3 regions of the Nonomuraea sp. NPDC049646 genome follow, and region 2 is predicted to be linked to each of the others. Evidence: riboswitches for the same ligand, from Rfam matches in the RefSeq annotation. Region 2 holds a riboswitch; each other region holds the start of a gene.
What was found. Region 2 has a riboswitch for thiamine pyrophosphate ahead of ACIBQ8_RS22980 (FAD-dependent oxidoreductase). Riboswitches for the same ligand answer to the same signal wherever they lie in the genome.
Positions count from the first base shown of each region.

Region 1: linked by a shared signal. The riboswitch ahead of thiC (phosphomethylpyrimidine synthase ThiC) and the one ahead of ACIBQ8_RS22980 (FAD-dependent oxidoreductase) in region 2 are both predicted to bind thiamine pyrophosphate.
Region 3: linked by a shared signal. The riboswitch ahead of ACIBQ8_RS24195 (purine-cytosine permease family protein) and the one ahead of ACIBQ8_RS22980 (FAD-dependent oxidoreductase) in region 2 are both predicted to bind thiamine pyrophosphate.

Region 1 is NZ_JBITLU010000006.1:20,713-23,973, reverse strand. It holds gene ACIBQ8_RS18685 (hypothetical protein) at 1-220, opposite strand, end outside; gene ACIBQ8_RS18680 (glycoside hydrolase N-terminal domain-containing protein) at 280-693, shown strand; gene ACIBQ8_RS18675 (hypothetical protein) at 690-920, shown strand; gene ACIBQ8_RS18670 (class I SAM-dependent methyltransferase) at 999-1,619, opposite strand; TPP riboswitch at 1,655-1,767, shown strand; gene thiC (phosphomethylpyrimidine synthase ThiC) at 1,760-3,238, shown strand.
Region 2 is NZ_JBITLU010000007.1:369,411-372,671, forward strand. It holds gene ACIBQ8_RS22975 (NAD(P)/FAD-dependent oxidoreductase) at 1-926, opposite strand, end outside; TPP riboswitch at 979-1,095, shown strand; partial or broken gene ACIBQ8_RS22980 (FAD-dependent oxidoreductase) at 1,085-1,297, shown strand; partial or broken gene ACIBQ8_RS22985 (FAD-dependent oxidoreductase) at 1,505-2,494, shown strand; gene thiS (sulfur carrier protein ThiS) at 2,713-2,913, shown strand; gene ACIBQ8_RS22995 (thiazole synthase) at 2,906-3,261, shown strand, end outside.
Region 3 is NZ_JBITLU010000008.1:56,873-60,133, reverse strand. It holds gene ACIBQ8_RS24200 (methylated-DNA--[protein]-cysteine S-methyltransferase) at 1-473, shown strand, start outside; gene ACIBQ8_RS24195 (purine-cytosine permease family protein) at 459-1,796, opposite strand; TPP riboswitch at 1,787-1,900, opposite strand; gene ACIBQ8_RS24190 (rhodanese-like domain-containing protein) at 1,987-2,310, opposite strand; gene ACIBQ8_RS24185 (Fpg/Nei family DNA glycosylase) at 2,337-3,215, opposite strand; gene ACIBQ8_RS24180 (TenA family protein) at 3,253-3,261, opposite strand, start outside.

The sequences.
Region 1 (3,261 bases), on a different contig from region 2:
AGTCGAGTGAACGGTTGCGCCGGCCGATACGGTAGTTCTCCTTGACCGCCTGCCTGCACTTCTGGCGCAGGGCTGGTGTGTCGGCGTAGCGGCACTGGGCGGTCAGCGTCCGGTATTGCTGCTTGCTCACTTCCTGCTGCTCGATGCCGTCCCCAGAGGCGGCAGCCGGTCCGATCGTGGTGAGAGCCACGATCGCGGCCACAGCGGCGATCTTCATCATAGTTCCCCTGAGGGAGTCCGTACCGCCAGGGGCGATCGCCAAACCTCAGGGTGATCGCCATGCTGACGCTCCGGTACGACGAGCCCGCTCCCGGTTGGGAAGGACATGTCCTGCCGATCGGCAACCGAGCGCTCGGCGCCTGCGTGTCCGGGACGCTCTCGGCCGAGCGCGTCCAGTTCAACGAGAAGTGGTTGTGGACCGGCGGTCCGGGCATCGGAGAGCGGGGTTCGATGGCGCCGGCGGAGGTGGCCGCGATACGGGGGAACCCGCCGTGGGGCACGTTCCGGGCTTCGGGGCGTACCGGAACTTCGGCCGCCGTGACGGACGAGGACGCCCGCGGAGTGGTGCTCACCAGGAAATATTTCGCCTCGTACCCGGCGCACGCCATCGTCGGGAGGCTGACAGCGGCACCTCGGGGACGCATGGGGTTCATGTTGCGTTTGGCACCGCGCATGATGGCGGGGAGGATGTGACCGCTGAGGCAGGACGGCTGCGCGTCCGGGGCGTGCCGGCCGACAACGGCCTGGTGTACGAGGGGCAGGTGCAAGTGCTGACCGAGGGCGGCACCCGTACGGACGAGGGCGACCGCGTCGTGGCGACCGGTGCCGACAGCGCGGTGCTCGTCTTCTCGGCGGCCACCGACCACGCGCCCGTCCACCCCGGCTACCGCGGCCCGGCCCCGGCGGCGGGGGCACAATAGATCGAACTGCTGCCGGCCGCCTGGCGCGCGGCGGGGCCGCTCAGCTGCGCGGCCCCGGGTTCGCGCTCGACCCGAAGACTAGGGCAGGGGAGAGCTGCGCGCTGTCGCCAGCACGCTGAACCACGTGCGGTGCGTGGCGTTCGTCTCGTGCCAGGCGACCGCGAACCCGGCCGCGTCCAGCACCGCGAGCAGGTCGCCCGCGTCGCGGTGGACGAACCAGCGCTCGTACTCCGTCCGGTACGGCACCGGCTCCCAGCCCTCGCTGTCGCCCAGGGCGGTGGTCAGCGCGAGCACCCCGCCGGGGCGCAGCGCCGCGTGCCAGGCGCGCAGCGTCGGCTCGGTCTGCTCGGACGGCACGTGCACGAGGGCCGCGGCCGACCAGACGCCGTCCAGGGACGACGGCGCCAGCGGCGGGCGTCGCAGATCGCCCAGAACGGTGGGCACGCCGCGCCCGGCGGCGAGCCGGGCCATCTCGATCGACAGGTCCACGCCCACGGTGGTCAGGCCGCGTCCGGCGAACCAGGCCGACTCGCGCCCCGGGCCGCACCCCAGGTCGGCGACCGTGGCTCCGGCGGGCAGGGCTGCGGCGAACCGGTCGCGGAAGGCCGCGAACGGGCGTGACGGATTGGCGACCTGCTCGTCGAACTGGCGCGCGATGCGGTCGTAGGTGGCGGTCGTGTGCGCACTGGGATCAGACATCCCCTTGATCCTGCCACGCGCCGGGTTATGATCGCGATGACCAACGCGGGAGCCCGGTGCGGACCGGGCTGAGAGGACGGCTGTCAGCCGCCGACCGCCAGAACCTGCTCCGGATAATGCCGGCGAAGGGAGTTTGCGCGATGAGCGACGCGCGCTTTTCCAAGATCCACATCGGTGACCTGCAGGTGCCGATGCGCGAGGTCAGGCTGTCGAACGGCACGTCGGTGCGGCTCTACGACACCTCGGGGCCGTCGCGTACCGACCGCTCGGCGTGGGGGTCGCCGGTCACCCAGCTCGGCGCGGCGCGGCGCGGCGTGGTGACCAAGGAGATGGAGTTCGTGGCCGTACGGGAGGGGATGACGCCCGAGTTCGTCCGGCAGGAGGTCGCGGCCGGACGGGCGGTCATCCCGGCCAACGTCAACCATCCGGAGTCCGAGCCGATGGCGATCGGCCGGAACTTCCTGGTCAAGATCAACGCCAACATCGGCAACTCCGCCGTCACCTCCTCGATCGAGGAGGAGGTCGAGAAGATGACCTGGGCCACCCGGTGGGGCGCCGACACCGTCATGGACCTGTCCACCGGCCCGGACATCCACGCGACCCGCGAGCAGATCATCCGCAGCTCGCCCGTCCCGGTCGGGACCGTGCCCGTCTACCAGGCGCTGGAGAAGGTGGGCGGGCGTCCCGAGGCGCTGTCGTGGGAGGTCTACCGCGACACCCTGATCGAGCAGTGCGAGCAGGGCGTCGACTACGTGACGGTGCACGCGGGCGTGCGGCTGGCGCACGTCCCGCTGACCGTCCGGCGCAAGACCGGGATCGTCTCGCGCGGGGGCTCGATCATGGCCGCCTGGTGCCTGGCCCACCACCGCGAGAGCTTCCTGTACGAGCACTTCGACGAGATGTGCGCCCTGCTGGCCCGCTACGACGTGACGTTCTCGCTGGGCGACGGGCTGCGTCCCGGCTCGATCGCGGACGCCAACGACGAGGCCCAGTTCGCCGAGCTGCGCACCCTGGGCGAGCTGACCAAGATCGCGCACGCGCACGACGTCCAGGTGATGATCGAGGGCCCCGGCCACGTGCCCATGCACAAGATCAAGGAGAACGTCGACCTGCAGCGCGAGCTCTGCGACGACGTGCCCTTCTACACCCTCGGCCCGCTCGTCACCGACATCGCCCCCGGGTACGACCACATCACCTCGGGCATAGGCGCCGCCATGATCGCCTGGTACGGCACCGCCATGCTCTGCTACGTCACCCCCAAGGAGCACCTCGGCCTGCCCAACCGCGACGACGTCAAGACCGGCGTGATCACGTACAAGATCGCGGCGCACGCGGCCGACCTCGCCAAGGGGCACCCGCAGGCCCAGGCGTGGGACGACGCCCTGTCCGACGCCCGGTTCGAGTTCCGCTGGGAGGACCAGTTCGACCTGTCGCTCGACCCGGACACCGCCCGCGCCTTCCACGACGAGACCCTGCCGGCCGCGCCCGCCAAGACCGCGCACTTCTGCTCGATGTGCGGCCCGAAGTTCTGCTCGATGAAGCTCAGCCACGAGGTGCGGGCGGGCATGGCCGGCAAGGCGGCCGAGTTCCTCGGAAAGGGCGGCTCGATCTATCTCTGATCTTGGTGGAGGCCCCGGGCCGG
Region 2 (3,261 bases):
TGCTCGGACCAGAAGTAGGGCGCCGGGTCGTAGACGGCCTCCTCCCCCAGCAGGGTCGCGGCGGCGACCTCGGGCGAGCCGAGCGCGGTGTCCCAGTGCTCGACGCGCAGCCGGACGCCGTAGCGGCGCGACCACCAGGCCGCGCAGTCGCCGGCGGCGACCACGTTCGGCATGGACGTGCGCAGGTGCTCGTCGGTGACGACGCCGTTGTGCAGGTCGATGTCGGAGCCGGCCAGCCACTCGACGGCCGGCCGCACGCCGATGCCCGTGACGACCACGTGCGCCTGGACGAACTCGCCGCCCACCAGCCGCACGCCGCCCTCGTCCACCTCGTCGACCATGGTGTTCAGGCGCAGGTCGATGCCGTCGTACCAGTGCCGGGTGCGGGCGCCGATCTCCGGGCCGACGGCGTTGGCCAGCGGGGCGGGGCCCGCCTCGATCACGGTCACCGAGCAGCCGGCCTTGCGGGCGGCGGTGGCCACCTCGGCGCCGATCCAGCCGGCGCCGATGATCGCCACGTGCGCTCCGGCCACGAGCCCGGCGCGCAGCTCGTGGGCGTCGTCGAGGGTGCGCAGGACGTGCTGGGGGCCGTCGCCGGGCACGGTGATCGGCTCGGTGCCGGTGGCGATCACGAGGCCGTCGTAGCCGAGCTGGCCCTCGGTCGTCTCCACGACGCCCTCGCGCAGGGCCTTGGCGGTGACGCCGGGCCAGAAGTCGACCTCCAGCGCGTCGAGGTCGGCCTCCAGGAAGCTGGAGTCGGCCGCGCCGGACAGGACGGCCTTGGACAACGGCGGACGGTCGTAGGGCCGATGGCGCTCCTGGCCGATCAGCGTGATCCGTCCGGTGAAGCCGCGCCCGCGCAGCGCCTCCGCGCTGCGCAGCCCGGCCAGGCCCGCTCCCACCACTACGACATGGTTCACGTTCATGACCATAACGGGGGCGGTGCCGGTGCGTCGCGCCGAGGCCGTAGGCTGGAGGCGCAAGACGCGCGGGAGTCCGGCCGTCACCGGGCTGAGAGGAAGGCTTGAGCGGGCCTTCGACCGCAAGACACCTGATCCGGATCATGCCGGCGAAGGGAGCGCGGATGAATGTGATCGTGGGCGGCGGGGTCGTCGGGTTGTCGATCGCCTGGCGGCTGGCCCGCGAGGGGTTGCCCGTCACGGTGGTCGATCCGGCCCCGGGCCGTGGGGCGTCCTACGCGGCGGCCGGGATGCTGGCGCCCGTCAGCGAGGTCGCCTACACCGAGGAGCCGCTGCTGCGGCTGGGGGCCGCCTCGCTGAGCCGGTGGCCGTCCTTCGCCGCCGAACTGGCCGCCGACGCCGGTCTCGCTTCGGGGCTTGGTGCAGGGCTTGGTACGGGCCCCGGTTCGGGGCTCGGGCCGGGTGGCGGCGCGGGCCTGAGCGGCGGTTCCGGTGGTCGTCCCGGTGGTACCGGTGGCGGGGCCGGGCGCGGGGGCTGGGAGGCGTTCGGGGGCTCGTTCGGGGTGATCGGGCCGGAGGGGGCCGCCGGCCGTGCGCTCGACCTGCGCGCCGACGGCACGCTCGACGTCGCCTTCGGGGCCGACGACCTCGCGGCGCTCGACGACCTGGCGGCGTTCATGGACAAGCTGGGGCTGCGGGTCGAGCGGCTGACCGGGCGCGAGTGCCGCCGTCTGGAGCCCATGCTGGCCCCTTCGGTGCGCGGCGGGCTGCTGGCCCCCGGTGACGCCTGGGTCGATCCGCGCCGGGTCACGGCGGCGCTGCTGGCCGCGCTCGACCGGCTGGGCGTGCCCGTGGTGCGCGCGCGGGTGACCGGACTGCTGCGCGACGGCGACACCGCTCCAGACGCCGCGACAGGCGCTGGGACCGGCTTTGGAACCGGCTCTGGGATTGGCCCTGGGTCCGGTGCTGGGCTCGGTGCTGGGACAGGCGGTGTGGCAGGGCCTGTGACGGGGGCTGGGGCAGGTGCCGCGACGGGAGCTGTGATCGGGGTGCGGCTTGAGCCTGTGCCCGGTCAGCCTGAGCCGGCGGCGCGGGTGATCGAGGCCGAGCGGGTGGTGCTGGCCGCCGGGGCTTGGAGCGGGGAGCTGGCCGACGTGCCCGTCCGGCCGGTCAAGGGGCAGATCATGCGGTTGCGGTCGCCGCAGCCGCTGCTCGGCCGGTGCGTACGCGGGACGGTGCACGGCGCGCCCGTCTACCTCGTCCCCAGGGGCGACGGCGAGCTGGTGCTCGGGGCGACCCAGGAGGAGCTGGGGTTCGACACCCGGGTCACCGCTGGCGGGCTCTACGAGCTGCTGCGCGACGCCAGGGAACTGGTGCCGGGCGTCACCGAGCTGGAGGTCGCGGACGTGGTCGCCGGGCTGCGTCCGGGCACCCCCGACAACCTGCCGATCATCGGGGCGGGCGGGGTCCCCGGGCTGGTGCTGGCGACCGGCCACCATCGGGGCGGCGTGCTGCTGGCCCCCCTGACGGCCGCCCTGGTCACAGCGACGGTGCTGACACCGGCCGCGACACCCCCGGCCACGACGACCCCGACGGCCACCTCGACAACGGCCCAGAAAGCCACACAGACAGCCACACAGACGGCCACACAGACGGCGGCCCACACGGCGGACCAGGCAGCGGCCCACACGGCGGACCAGGCGGCGGGTACTTCGGCGGGCGCGGGGATTCTGACGGGTGAGGAGGGCGAGCTGGCCGCGCTGTGCTCGCCCGCGAGATTTCGGGATATTTCATGATTGTGACGATCAACGGCGCCGCGCACGAGGTGGCCGACGGCACCACCGTGGCCCAGGCCGTACGGACGCTGACCACGGCCACCACCGGAGTGGCCGTGGCCGTGAACGACGAGGTGGTCACGCGCAGCTCGTGGGAGACGACGGCGCTCGGCGACCGCGACCGCGTCGAGGTGCTGACGGCGGTGCAGGGTGGATGAGCTGATCATCGCCGGGGAGAAGTTCGCCTCCCGGCTCATCATGGGCACCGGCGGCGCGCCCTCCCTCGACGTGCTCGACCAGGCCCTGGTCGCCTCGGGGACCGAGCTGACCACGGTGGCCATGCGGCGGCTCGACCCCGGCGCCCGCGGCTCGGTCCTCGACGTGCTGCGCCGCCGCGACATCAAGGTGCTGCCGAACACCGCGGGCTGCTTCACCGCGGGCGAGGCCGTGCTCACGGCCCGGCTGGCCCGCGAGGCCCTGGGGACGAACTGGGTCAAGCTTGAGGTCATCTCCGACGAGCGCACGCTGCTGCCCGACCCGATCGAGACCTTCGACGCGGCCGAGCG
Region 3 (3,261 bases), on a different contig from region 2:
TGGGCAGGCTGGTGCTCGCGGTGACCGGTAAGGGGATCGCGGCCTGCAGTTTCGAGGCCGAGAACACCGTGTTCGAGCGGGTGGCCAAGGAGGTCGGCACGTTCATCGGGCCCGACGCCCGCCGCCTCGACCCGGTGCGCCGGGAGCTCGACGCCTACTTCTCCGGCCGGCTGCGCACCTTCGCCACGCCGGTCGACCTCGCGCTGGCCACGCCGTTCGCCCGTACCGTGCTGCAGAAGACCATGGCCGTGCCCTACGGCACGACCACGACGTACGAGGAGATCGGCGCGAGCATCGGACGGCCGCGCGCCCTTCGCGCGGTCGGCAACGCGGTCGGCGCCAACCCCGTGTGCGTGATCGTGCCCTGTCATCGGGTGGTCCGTGAGGACGGCGAGCTCGGCGACTACGCCGGAGGCGTGGCCGCCAAGCAGCACCTGCTCAACGTCGAACGCCGGGCCTCAGCGGGCCGCTGAGCGGCGCCGGCCGAGCACGCCGATGAGCAGCGTCACCAGGGCCGCGACCAGCGCGCCGCCGAGCGCGCCGTTCATCCACGGCTCCCGGGTGAAGCCGACGGCGTCGCGGGCGGAGGCCCAGAAGTCGTCCCAGCCGGCGACCGTGGGCGTCGAGGTGGTGAACCAGTAGGCGGCGAAGCCCAGCGCCCACGGCAGCAGCATCAGCCAGCGCGAGGGCGCGTCCTCGGCGGTGTTCCAGCGGGCGGCGCCGCCGAGCACGAAGTAGTCGACGGCCAGCACCGCGAACATCGGCACGAACACCGCGCCGATCACCCCGAGGAACGCGCCGTATGAGGTGACGTCCACGACCAGGGCGATCGCGGTGGTGAGCACGCCGATCGCCGTGGAGACGATCCGCCGGTCGACCTTCGGCATCAGGTTCTGCAGCGAGACGGTGGTGGAGTAGACGTTGGCGAAGGACTGGTCGGTCTCGCGCAGCACCAGGATGCCGAAGAACAGCGCGCCCAGCGGCGCCGCGACGAACGGCTGGAACACCACCATGCCGTCGGCCTGGACCGCCTGGGCGCCCGCGATGGCCACCGCGTACACGCCGAGGGCCAGGCAGGCGACCTGGGCGACGGTGTAGCCGCCGACGACGCCGGTGAAGGCGGCCCGGCTGGAGCGCGAGTGCCTGGCGAAGTCGGCGGCCATCGGCACCCACGACACCGACAGGGCGATGACGTAGTCGACGGCCGGGGCGAAGGCCGTCCACGACCCGCCCGTGTACGTCGGCGCCTCGCCCAGGAACGACACGGTGAACCAGATCAGCGACACGATCACGCCCGCGGTCACGTACCGGCGCAGCAGCCTGATCGACCCGAGCGGCCAGACGGCGAGCGCGGTGGTCAGCACCCCCGCCACCACCACCCACACCTGGTACGGGACGCTCCCGAAGATCGCGTTCGCGGCCTTGGCGATCACCCAGAGCTCGAAGGCCCCCCAACCGAGCATCTGCACGATGTTCAGCACGGACGGGACGTACGACATCTTCGCCCCGAACAGCCCGCGCAGCAGCACCATCGCCGGCCGCCCGGTCTGCGTGCCGGGGATGGCCGACAGGCCGACCATGGCCGTGCCGATGAGGCTGCCGACCACGGCGGCCGTGAGCGCGGCCACGAGGCTGAGCGGCGCGTTGCCCAGAGGATCGATCAGGACGAGCGCGCCGGAGAAGCCGAGGAGGCTGACACCGAGGTTGGCCCAGAGCGCGCCCTGGTCGAGGACGCCGAGGGTCTTGGGGGGCGCGCCGTCAAGGGTCAGCGGAACTTCGTCGACGACATGCGTCATCGCACACTCCCTACGCCGGCATTACCCGGACAGGTTCAGGCGGTCGGCAGCGGCTGTGTTGCTGCCCTCTCAGCCCGGCACCCCGAGCTCCCGCGACTATGCAGTTGGCGCCCTCATCATGCCTCAATGGCGGCGGAACCGCCACAGTGAGGCATTCGGGGGGCATTCAGACGGACATCCAGGCGGACATTCAGGCCACGAAGGGCTCCTGGCCGGTCTCGCTGACCATCGGACGGCGCGCGAACTCCCACGACTGCATGCCGCCGCCCACGTTGACGGCGTCGCGCCCGAGCTGGTTGAGCCACGCCGTGACCTGCATCGACCGGCCGCCGACCCGGCACACCACGTAGACCGTGCGGTCGGCGGGCACCTCCTCGACCCGGCCCTGGATCTGCGACATGGGGATGTGCACGGCCTCGGGGGCGTGGCCGGCCAGCCACTCGTCCTGCTCGCGGACGTCGAGCAGGTAGGCGTCGTCGGGAACGGCGGTGACGTCGATCTCTGGAACGGTCATGCCTCCATCATCCCGCGCCCGGGACCCTACTTGAGCAGGCGCGACATCCGCCGGTCGGCCAGCGGTTTGCCGCCCGTCTGGCAGGTGGGGCAGTACTGGAGGGCGGAGTCGGCGAAGGACACCTCGCGGATCGTGTCGCCGCACACGTCGCACGGCTGTCCGGCCCGGTTGTGCACGCGCAGCCCGGACTTCTTCTCCGCCTTGAGGTCTTTGGCGGCCAGCCCGTGCGCCCGTTCGACGGCGTCGCGCAACGTCGTCACGATGGCCTCGTGCAGGTCGGCGATCTGCGCGTCGGTCAGCGTCGCGGCGATCTTGAACGGCGACATCTTCGCCGCGTGCAGCACCTCGTCGGAGTAGGCGTTGCCGATGCCCGCGATCACCTTCTGGTCGCGCAGCAGCCCCTTGATCTGGGTGCGGTTGCCGCCCACGATGCGCTTGAGCGCCTCGACGGTGAAGGCGTCGTCGAGCGGGTCGGGGCCCAGGGCGGCGATGCCGGGCACGTCCTCCGGCTTGTCGGTGACGTAGACGGCCAGCCGTTTCTGCGTGCCGGCCTCGGTCAGCTCGAACCCGGGTGCCAGGCCGTCGTCGCCGGGCGCCAGCCGTACGCGGACGGCCAGCGGCCCCTTGCCCGGCCGCACCGGCCGCGCGCCGGTCAGGTCGTCGCGCCAGCGCAGCCAGCCGGCGCGGGCCAGATGGATGATCAGGTGCAGGCCGTCGCAGTCGAGGTCGAGGAACTTGCCGTGCCTCGACACGCCCGTGACGGTGAGCCCGCCGAGCGCCGTGACCGGCGGATCGAACGTCTTGAGCGCCTGGAAGCCGACGACGTCGACGCCCGCGATCGAACGGCCGACCGCCCGCTCGCGCAGGAAGTTGGTGAGCGACTCCACCTCGGGAAGTTCCGGCATGCCCCCAGGGTATGGCGAGCGCCGGGCCGGCACGCGACTACGGCAC